3 regions of the Mesorhizobium sp. AR10 genome follow, and region 2 is predicted to be linked to each of the others. Evidence: riboswitches for the same ligand, from Rfam matches in the RefSeq annotation. Region 2 holds a riboswitch; each other region holds the start of a gene.
What was found. Region 2 has a riboswitch for thiamine pyrophosphate ahead of thiC (phosphomethylpyrimidine synthase ThiC). Riboswitches for the same ligand answer to the same signal wherever they lie in the genome.

Region 1 (3,269 bases), on a different replicon from region 2:
AATGCCGAGTGCTGCGACGATGGCCGGCAAAGCCAGCGGTACGGCGAACAGCTGCAGGATAAAGCCCCGGCCGAAGAAGCGCGGATGCCGCGACAGGGCGCGCGCGACGAACAGCGCCGGGACGACCGAGAACAGCGTCGACAGCAAAGCTTGCCATAGCGTGAAGCGGGCAATGCGGAAGAGATAGGGATCGAAGGCCGACACAGCACCAGACAGGTCGCGCGTGCCTTCGAGGATGAGACCGGCGAACGCCCCGCCGATCAGCAGCGCGATTGCCGCAAGCGCGATGATGCCGGCGGTGACGCGGGGATCGGTCGAACGCGTCGGCATCCCCGCTCCTACTCGCTCATCACCGCCAGCCATTCGTCGACCCAGGCCTTGCGGTTGGTGGCGACCTCCTCAGGGCTGAACAGCAAGGTCTTGGTCGGCCTGACCAGTTTGTCGAAGGCCGGGTTGAGCGGCTTGTCGGTTTTCCCGGCCGGGAACATCCAGTTGGTCTCCGGAATGACATTCTGGAACCTCGGCCCGGTCATGAAGGCCAGGAACTTTTCCGCCAGCGGGTTCTTGGCGCCCGTGCTGGTGATGCCGGCAACCTCGATCTGCAGGTATTCGCCTTCCTCGAAGGACGCCGCCTGGTAGCGCTCGGTGTTCTCGGCAATCATGTGGTAGGCCGGCGACGTCGTGTAGGACAGCACCATGGGTGCCTCGCCTTTGGTGAACAGCCCATAGGCCTCGCTCCAGCCCGGCGTCACGGTCAGCACTTTTGCCCTCAACTTGGCCCAGGCTTCCGGCGCCTTGTCGCCATAGACCGACTTCACCCACAAAAGCAGGCCGAGGCCCGGCGTCGAGGTGCGCGGATCCTGGATGACGATCTTCTCGTCAGCATTGCCCTCGACCAATTCCTTGAGGCTCTTCGGCGGCGTCTTCAGCTTTTCGGTGTCGTAGACGACGGCGAAATAGCCATAGTCGAACGGCACGAAAATATCGTCGCTCCAACCGCCGGGCACGTTGACATCAGACACGGTGCCATGCGGCGAAAACAGGCCGGTGGCCCTGGCTTCGGCGGTGAGATTGGTGTCGAGGCCAAGCACGATGTCGGCCTTGGTCGCGGCTCCCTCCAGCTTGACGCGGTTGAGCAGCGCCACGCCGTCGGCGACCGAGACGAAGTCGAGCGTGCAGCCGCATTCGGCCTCGAACGCCTTCTTGACCTGTGGGCCAGGACCCCACTCGGCGGTGAAGCTCTCATAGGTGTAGACGGTGAGTTTTTCCTGGGCGGATGCCGGCCCGGACGTGGCGAGGACTACTGCTGAGATAAGGGAGTAAAAAAGCGTGCGCATCGGCGCCTCCTTCGTTCGCATTGAAAGGAATTGAGGCGTCGGGCTGTCCGAAACGTCTAATCCCTCCGCCGGTACAAACCGGATCAGGTTCAGCGGGTTGGCAGATTTGCCTCTCAGCCGGTCCGCGAAGATTGCGTCCGGCACCCCGTTAGAGCATTTCGACACATAGGCCCGGCCGATGTGTCGTGCAAGCGGAAGTTTGCCGGGTGCTGAAAGCGCAGCTTCCGTTTCGCAGGCAGGGCTGGTAAGGGCCACGAGATATGAGCACATTCACCATCCTGCTTGGCGGCGATCTCATCCGCACGCCGCTGCTCGATCGTCAGGTCGAGGGCACACGCATCGTTGCTGCCGACGCCGGCATCGGCCATGCGCGGATGCTGGGCGTGATGCCGGAACTCTGGGTCGGCGATTTCGATTCCGTGCCGGCGGACCTGCCGGCCGATCTGGCCGCTGTGCCGCGTCACGTGTTTCCGCCGGAAAAAGACCAGACCGACGGCGAATTGGCCATCGCCGCCGCACTCGAGCGCGGCGCGACCAGCCTGGTGCTTGCCGGCGCCTTCGGCGGCAAGCGCGCCGACCATGCCTTCCTGCATCTGGCGCTCAGCGTTCGACTGGCGGAAAGCGGCACGAAAGTGCTGTTGACCAGCGGCGCGCAGGAAGGCATCCCCTTGCTGCCCGGAAAGGCCGGTTTCTCCTATGCCGACGGCACGCTGTTTTCGATCCTCGGCTTCTCCGATCTTTCCGGCCTGACCGTTTCTGGCGCCAAATGGCCGCTGACCCATGTCGAGGTCGCGTTCGGTTCGTCGCTGACCATTTCCAACGAGGTCAAGGGCCGGCTCGAAATTGCGCTCGGCCACGGCCGCGCCCTGCTGCTCGCCCATCCTTTTCCGCTACCTGAAAGCTGACATGGCGCCGCCACTTCTCAATCTTGACGGGATAAAACTGACCTTCGGCGGCACCCCACTGCTCGACGGCGCTGCCTTGACCGCTTCGGCAGGCGACAAGATCGCCTTGGTCGGCCGCAACGGCTCGGGCAAGTCGACGCTGCTGAAGATCGCCGCCGGGTTGATCGAGCCGCAGGACGGCGAGCTGTTCCGCCAGCCTTCGGCGACCGTGCGCTACCTGCCGCAAGTGCCCGACATGGACGATTTCACCAGCGTCCGCGCCTATATCGAGGCCGGGCTCGGACCCGCCGACGATCCCTACCGCGCCACCTATCTGATGGAGCACCTCGGCCTGTCCGGCGAGGAACGGCCGAACGATCTCTCCGGCGGCGAGGCTCGGCGCGCCGCCCTTGCCCGCGTCATGGCTCCGGAGCCCGATATCCTTCTCCTCGATGAGCCGACCAACCATCTCGATCTGTCGGTGATCGAATGGCTGGAAGAGGAGCTTGCCCGCACCTCTTCGGCGCTGGTCGTCATCTCGCACGACCGCCGTTTCCTCGAGCGTGTGTCGCGCGCCACCATCTGGCTCGACCGCGGCCAGACCCGCAGACTGGACAAGGGTTTTGCTCATTTCGAGGAATGGCGCGACACGGTGCTGGAGGAAGAAGAGCGCGAGCAGCACAAGCTCGGCCGCCAGATCGTGCGCGAGGAGCACTGGCTGCGCTATGGCGTGACGGCGAGGCGCAAGCGCAATATGCGCCGGCTCGGCGAACTACAGACCATGCGCCAGCGTTTTCGTGGCCATCGCGGCGCCGAAGGTGCTGCAACCATGGTGGCCAGCGACGCCGCCGAATCCGGCAAGCTGGTGATCGAGGCCAGGAACATCGAGAAGAGCTTTGGCGACCTCACCGTGGTCAGGGCATTCTCGACCCGCATCCAGCGCGGCGACCGCGTCGGCCTGGTCGGGCCGAACGGCGCCGGCAAGACGACGCTGTTGAAGATGCTGACCGGCGAGATGAAGCCGGACGTCGGTTCGGTGCGGCTCGGC
Region 2 (3,269 bases):
GATGCCATGCCGGGTCTCGGCGACTGTGACTGTCGCGCCGCGGGCGGCGAGCTCGAAGGCGGCGGTGAGGCCGGCGACGCCGGCCCCTTTGACCAACACCCTCATGACGGTTCCGGCGCCTCTGGCATGAGCGGTGCGTCGGTCTCGTCTACCGGTAGGTAGAGATCGCCGCCCTCGCGGTATTTCGCCGCCATTGCCGCCATGCCCTCTTTCTGTGCCTCGGCGCGGATGTCGTGAGAGATACGCATGGAACAGAATTTCGGTCCGCACATCGAGCAGAAGTGCGCCAGCTTGTGCGCCTCCTTGGGCAAGGTCTGGTCGTGGAAGGATCGCGCCGTTTCGGGATCGAGCGACAGGTTGAATTGGTCCTCCCAGCGGAACTCGAAGCGCGCGCGGGAAAGGGCATCATCCCTGACTTTCGCTGCCGGATGACCCTTCGCCAGATCGGCGGCATGGGCGGCGATCTTGTAGGTGATCACGCCAATCTTGACGTCGTTGCGATCGGGAAGGCCGAGATGCTCCTTGGGCGTGACGTAGCAGAGCATGGCGGTGCCGAACCAGCCGATCATGGCCGCGCCGATGCCGGAGGTGATGTGGTCATAGCCCGGCGCGATGTCGGTCGTCAGCGGTCCAAGCGTGTAGAAGGGCGCCTCGCCGCAGACGGCGAGCTGCTTTTCCATGTTCTCCTTGATCTTGTGCATCGGCACGTGGCCGGGGCCTTCGATCATTACCTGGCAATCCTTCGCCCAGGCGATCTGCGTCAGCTCGCCGAGCGTTTCCAGCTCGGCGAATTGTGCTGCGTCATTGGCGTCGGCGATCGAGCCGGGACGAAGACCGTCGCCGAGCGAGAAGGACACATCATAGGCACGGCAGATGTCGCAGATCTCCGCGAAATGCTCGTAGAGGAAGCTTTCGCGGTGATGGTGCAGGCACCATTTGGCCATGATCGAGCCACCGCGCGAGACGATGCCCGTGACCCGGTCAACGGTCAGCGGGATGTAGTGCAGCCGCACGCCGGCGTGGATGGTGAAATAATCGACGCCCTGTTCGGCCTGCTCGATCAGCGTGTCGCGGTAGACCTCCCAGGTCAGGTCCTCGGCGATGCCGCCGACCTTCTCGAGCGCCTGGTAGAGCGGCACCGTGCCGATCGGCACCGGTGAATTGCGCACGATCCAGTCGCGGATGTTGTGGATGTTGCGGCCGGTCGACAGGTCCATCACCGTATCGGCGCCCCAGCGGATCGCCCACACCATCTTTTCGACCTCCTCAGTCATCGAGGAAGTGACAGCGGAGTTGCCGATATTGGCGTTGATCTTGACCAGGAAATTGCGACCGATGATCATCGGTTCGCTCTCCGGGTGGTTGATGTTGGCGGGAATGATTGCCCGCCCGCGTGCTACTTCGTCGCGCACGAATTCCGGCGTGACGAAGTCGGGGATCTCGGCGCCGAAGGCCTCGCCGTCGCGTTGCAGCTTGCCGCGCAGGGCCTCGCGGCCGAGGTTCTCGCGGATGGCGACGAATTCCATTTCGGGGGTGACGATGCCGGCGCGCGCATAGGCAAGCTGGGTCACCACCTTGCCTGATCTGGCCCTGAGCGGCCGGCTGCGAACGGAAAATTCCGGCGTCAGGCGCTCGCCAGCCACAAATCCATTGTCTTCCGGCCGGACATGGCGGCCGTCATAGGCTTCGACATCGCCACGCGCCGTAATCCATTCCTGGCGAAGCCGGGCGAGGCCTTTTTCGATACTGGTTTCGACGGTCGGGTCGGTATAGGGGCCGGACGGATCGTAGACGGTGACAGGCGGTTCGCCCGCCGTCGGATGGACGGAGATTTCGCGCATCGGCACCTTGATGTGCGGATGGAGGATGCCGGGCTTGTGGATTTTCCGTGAGGCGGGCAGTGGTCCCGTCGAGACGGCGGGGGTGAGGGCATTCATCTTGAGGCTCCTTTGCTCATGCATTGGAGACCCAGTTCCGTGCCGGAAGGATGAAAAGACGCTTTGGCCGCCCGTTCGAAACAGGACTTCGGGCGTGAACTCCCGCAAAGCGCTTGCACCGTCCCTACGCCAGTATGAACTGGATCAGGTTCAACGGGTCACTGCGCCGCGAAAGCCAGCAGTATCTCAGCCCCTTGCCGGGACTCCCCTGGTGAATGCTCCGAATTGAACGAGCCGGCGCTACTTTGTCAAGCGCCTTCGGGCCGCGGGAGTGGTCGACGGCCAATCAGACCGGGCAGAAAAGCTCGCGCATGCGTCGGCGACAATCACGCCCCGAAAACCTGGGCAGGGATACGGGGATCGCCAAACCTTCGGGGCTTAAAGATCGATTCTTATGATGGTCTCGCCTTCAATCGGCACTAAACGTTTGCGCGTAGATCGCCTCGATCCGACCTGCCGTCGTCATTGGTCAGCGGCGAATTCATTTTCGTGGGCGCCGGTTCGACAGATGACCACCAGTGAAGGAAACGGAAGGGCAGACTGGCCAGCCGCGGCATGTCGATAAGGACAGCCAACTGTTGCCGAATCGAGCTGCAGAAAGGCGGTTTCTTCGGCAGGGTCCGTTCGAAAGGATTGCGACCACCACGCTGCCACGGAACGGTCGTCGAGAACATCGCCAAGCTACCCAAGCCGCTAGCGAAGAGCGGTAATCCCTTTGGCCTCCGCTCATGCCGATTGCTGTGCTTACGGGGCAACCCGGTCGAGAAATGCATCGAATGCGGCAGCAACAGCGCGAATCACAAAGCGATGCTCCTGCCGCACGCGAATGAAACCCTTTTCGATGTCCACTATGCCGTCCTCGGCCAGCATCGCCAAGCCTTCGGCTGAATCGAGAAAACGGATCGGATCAGATCCGTGACCGGCACAGATTGCCGGCACATCCGCCTCGAGATCGCACATCAATCGCTCGATGATTGCCGCTCGCACGCGGTCTTCGTCGGTGAGACGGTAGCCCTTTGACGTCGCCAGACGGCCAGCTGCGATGTGCCGGGTGTAAGAATCCCGTGTAACCTCGTTCTGCACCCGGTTGACCGCTTTTTGAACAACGGATCTGCACGCCGAGGCTTGCGCGGTTCACGCCGGCTGCTCCCCAGGCTTCGGCCATCTCGGCCGTGAAGGTGCGCGGATCAATCTCGACCGCAACCGCAGCCGTTTCCCTGAGCGCGAAGCGGTCGCGCAGGAAGTCCATCAGAGCGAGGAACTCAGCTGGCCCGATGAGGGTCGGCGTTCCGCCGCCGAAATGCACGTCGCACACGGCCAGCGCCTGCGGCG
Region 3 (3,269 bases), on a different replicon from region 2:
CCGCATGTTGAGAACGTGGCCGCGTCCGTCGACAAACTGCTTGCCGAAAAGCGCACTGCCCTTTTGTCGATGAGGGATGCGATTGCAATATTGCGCGAGCGCACCGGAACCGAGCGCTCGGACGCGGATCTGGCAGGGCTGATCACCAAGAAGGCCGCACTCTTCGGCGTTGCGGTTTTGTCGGACAGAGACTGAGTTTGCCACTCAAGACGCCGGTCGAAAATTCGGCTAATGTTGCTGGGGATTTGGACCCAACCACGGAGGCAACAGTGACGGACGACAGGCAGGAACGCATTCGCCAGCGGGCACACGCAATCTGGGAAAAAGCTGGCCGGCCCGAAGGCGCGCATCAGCAGCATTGGGACCAGGCCGCGGCCGAGGTCGACGGTGAAGGCAAGAAACCGAAAGCCAGGGCGGCTCCGAAGAAAGCTGCGGCTGCGACGGCTGCCAAGCCCAAGGCTGCCGCGAAGCCGGCTGCCGCTGCCAAGCCCAGCAAAGCCAAGCCCAGCAAAGCCAAGTAAGGCTAGCCGGCTCTGCCATCCACAATGGGCTGGAGTGTGGTCTGCCTAAGCCGCTGATCTGCAGGCGGAACGGCGCGATCTCAGGCCGCAGCCGATCGGCATGAGCGCGCGAAGGCCAGGAAGATCACGCCTCCCAGGCGTAGCTGGAGAGCGCGAAGCGGATGCCGGCCGCTGCCATGGCCAGCTCGCATTCGGTGATCCGGCGCAGATTGCGGAGATAGCGCGCCACGGTCTCATGCAGCCGGTTGGTGCAGGCTTCGACGTAAGCGAGGCTATGGACGAGGATGCCGCTCGACAGCCTCTCGTCCTTCTCGGCAATGACTTTCCGGTACTGGCGGATGAAGCGGATGTCGTCGGCGATGTCCTGGCTGGCCATGCGCCAGGCACCCGCGAGACGTTCCCTGCGGTCGATCGATAACGTTGATATCAGTGGACGGGAAAGGTCGGCGAAGGCTGAGTGGTTTGCGGTGCTCATACAGGTCTCCCGTGGGATCGGGCATAGTACGTAATGTACGAAATTGAGTCAAGCAGATCTCGTACAATTTGAACGAATTTGGTTCAATTAGGGAAGGCCTGGCCCAGACATTTTCTGGCGCCATCGGCAAAAAACACCTTCCCCATCGCCGCGAACAGTGCTTTAACGCCCGCATCCACAGGGGTGCTCCGTACGGTCGGGGCTGAGACGGGGGCGGCAAGCCCACAGACCCTAGAAGCTGATCTGGGTAATACCAGCGGAGCGAGGCGGGCGATGTTTTCTGGCGCACAGATTTCCCTATACCCCATGGCCGACGATTTCGTCGGCGTCATTCTTGGCGCGCTCGGCGCGCTCGATCCTTATCGAGACCGGCTGCGGATCGAGACCGACGACATCTCGACCTTGCTGGTCGGGCCGCCCGAAGCGCTGTTTGCGGCCATGCGCGATCTATTTGTGGCGGCGGCCGCCAGCGGCAAACATTGCGTTCTGTCGGCGGCGATCTCGCGCGGTTGCCCAGGCGAACCGGACGATCCGATTTGCCGCACGGACGCGCTCAGTGAACCTGTCGGGCCGCTTGGCATGCGCAAGGATGCCGCCATTGCAGCGGTGCGGACGTCAGGCGCGACCGGCCAGCCGGCGGCGGCACAATTCTCGCTCTATGTCATGGGCACCGACGACCACATGGACGAGATCTACGGCTGCATCGACTTCCTGAAACAGTCCGGCGTCTACGAGCGCTCCAAAAACTTCTGCACCAAATTGCGCGGCGACGCCGGCGCGGTGTTTTCGGCGCTGAACGAAGCCTTCTGCCGCTTCGGGCCGGGCGCCGGCCACGTAACCCTCGACGTCACGGTATCGGCCAACAGCCCGTCCGCTGTCTGAGCTGCTTCTTACGCGCGCTGTCGAGGATCCTGCCGTGGCTGTTACGCCCGCTTCATTTCATGGGGGAGATGCTCCCGCTTCTGACCTTGCCCCACAAGGGAGCGGGGGAACTTCGACAATTGGCGAAAGCCGCGGCGACATCCAATCTCCCCCCTTGTGGGGGAGATGCCTGGCAAGGCAGAGGGGGGCGCTGTCCCGCCGGCTTGTCAACTGGTTGCATCTACGGCCTTCGGGACAATGTTCGAAAGTCGGCATTCCTTCGCGCCCCCCTCTGTCCTGCCGGACATCTCCCCCACGAGGGGGGAGATCGGCTGTCATCGCCGCAATCACCAGGGCAGCACCGGCCATCGTCTCGGTCGGGCTGCTCATCCTGGCGTGGGAACTTTATGCCCGCTTCTCCGGCATCAAGCCGACGATATTGCCGGCGCCGTCGCGCGTGTTCGAACAGGCGCTGTTGAACCGCGACGCGCTGCTCGACAATGCCATCCCCACCATCCGCGCCACATCAGCCGGTTTTGCCTGTTCGCTCAGCGCTGCATTCCTGCTGTCGGTGCTGGTCGATTTCTCGCCGTCGCTGCGCCGCGCACTGTTTCCGCTGCTGATCGTCAGCCAGACCTTGCCGCTGATCGCCATCGCGCCGCTGGTGGTGCTGTGGTTCGGCTTCGGCCTCACGCCGAAGATCATGCTGGTCGCGCTCGTTACCTTCTTTCCGATGATGGTGGCGCTGGTCGAGGGCTATGAGGCGACGGAGAAAGAAATCGGCCAGATGCTGCGCGCCATGGGGGCTGGGCGCAGGCGCGTCTTCCTCCTGGCGCGGCTGCCTTCGGCGCTGCCCTATTTCTTCGCCGGCCTGCGCATTTCCATCACCTATGCCGTCGTCGGCGCGATCTTCGCCGAGTATGCCGGGGCGGCGAAGGGACTGGGCATCTACATGCTCAACGCCAAGAACAATTTCCGCCCCGATCTGGTGCTGGCCGCCGTCGGCGTCAGTGCGGCGCTGACGCTGATCCTGTTCGCTATCACGGTGCTGGTTCAGCGCCTGGCCATGCCGTGGCAGCGAGCTGGGAAAGAACCGGCCGGGGAAGGGCCTTCGCGATGACCCGGCTCGAACTGCGCCACGTCAAAAAACGCTTCGGCGCTCTCGACGTGCTGGCCGACATCTCGCTGACCGTCGGCGCCGGTGAATTCGTCTCCATCCTCGGGCCCTCCGGCGCCGGCAAGTCGACGCTGTTCCAGCTATTGACCGGCGCGCTGAAAGGCGAGGGCGACATGCTGTTCGACGGCGTGCCGCTCGACGACCATGGCAGGCACTTTGCCTTCATGCCGCAACGCGACGCGCTGATGCCGTGGCGGCGCATCATCGACAACACCACGCTCGGCCTCGAGGTGCA

Region 1: linked by a shared signal. The riboswitch ahead of thiB (thiamine ABC transporter substrate binding subunit) and the one ahead of thiC (phosphomethylpyrimidine synthase ThiC) in region 2 are both predicted to bind thiamine pyrophosphate.
Region 3: linked by a shared signal. The riboswitch ahead of LHFGNBLO_RS28255 (Ykof family thiamine-binding protein) and the one ahead of thiC (phosphomethylpyrimidine synthase ThiC) in region 2 are both predicted to bind thiamine pyrophosphate.

Annotation. Positions count from the first base shown of each region.
Region 1 covers NZ_CP080524.1:1,548,279-1,551,547, reverse strand. The annotation lists gene thiP (thiamine/thiamine pyrophosphate ABC transporter permease) at 1-330, opposite strand, end outside; gene thiB (thiamine ABC transporter substrate binding subunit) at 339-1,337, opposite strand; TPP riboswitch at 1,381-1,495, opposite strand; gene LHFGNBLO_RS11010 (thiamine diphosphokinase) at 1,598-2,242, shown strand; gene LHFGNBLO_RS11005 (ABC-F family ATP-binding cassette domain-containing protein) at 2,244-3,269, shown strand, end outside.
Region 2 covers NZ_CP080523.1:585,205-588,473, forward strand. The annotation lists gene thiO (glycine oxidase ThiO) at 1-105, opposite strand, end outside; gene thiC (phosphomethylpyrimidine synthase ThiC) at 102-1,937, opposite strand; TPP riboswitch at 2,041-2,157, opposite strand; partial or broken gene LHFGNBLO_RS02775 (radical SAM protein) at 2,682-3,269, opposite strand, start outside.
Region 3 covers NZ_CP080524.1:5,064,021-5,067,289, reverse strand. The annotation lists gene LHFGNBLO_RS28270 (hypothetical protein) at 1-195, shown strand, start outside; gene LHFGNBLO_RS28265 (DUF2934 domain-containing protein) at 270-521, shown strand; gene LHFGNBLO_RS28260 (hypothetical protein) at 646-996, opposite strand; TPP riboswitch at 1,166-1,279, shown strand; gene LHFGNBLO_RS28255 (Ykof family thiamine-binding protein) at 1,270-1,878, shown strand; gene LHFGNBLO_RS28250 (ABC transporter permease) at 2,195-2,977, shown strand; partial or broken gene LHFGNBLO_RS28245 (ABC transporter ATP-binding protein) at 2,974-3,269, shown strand, end outside.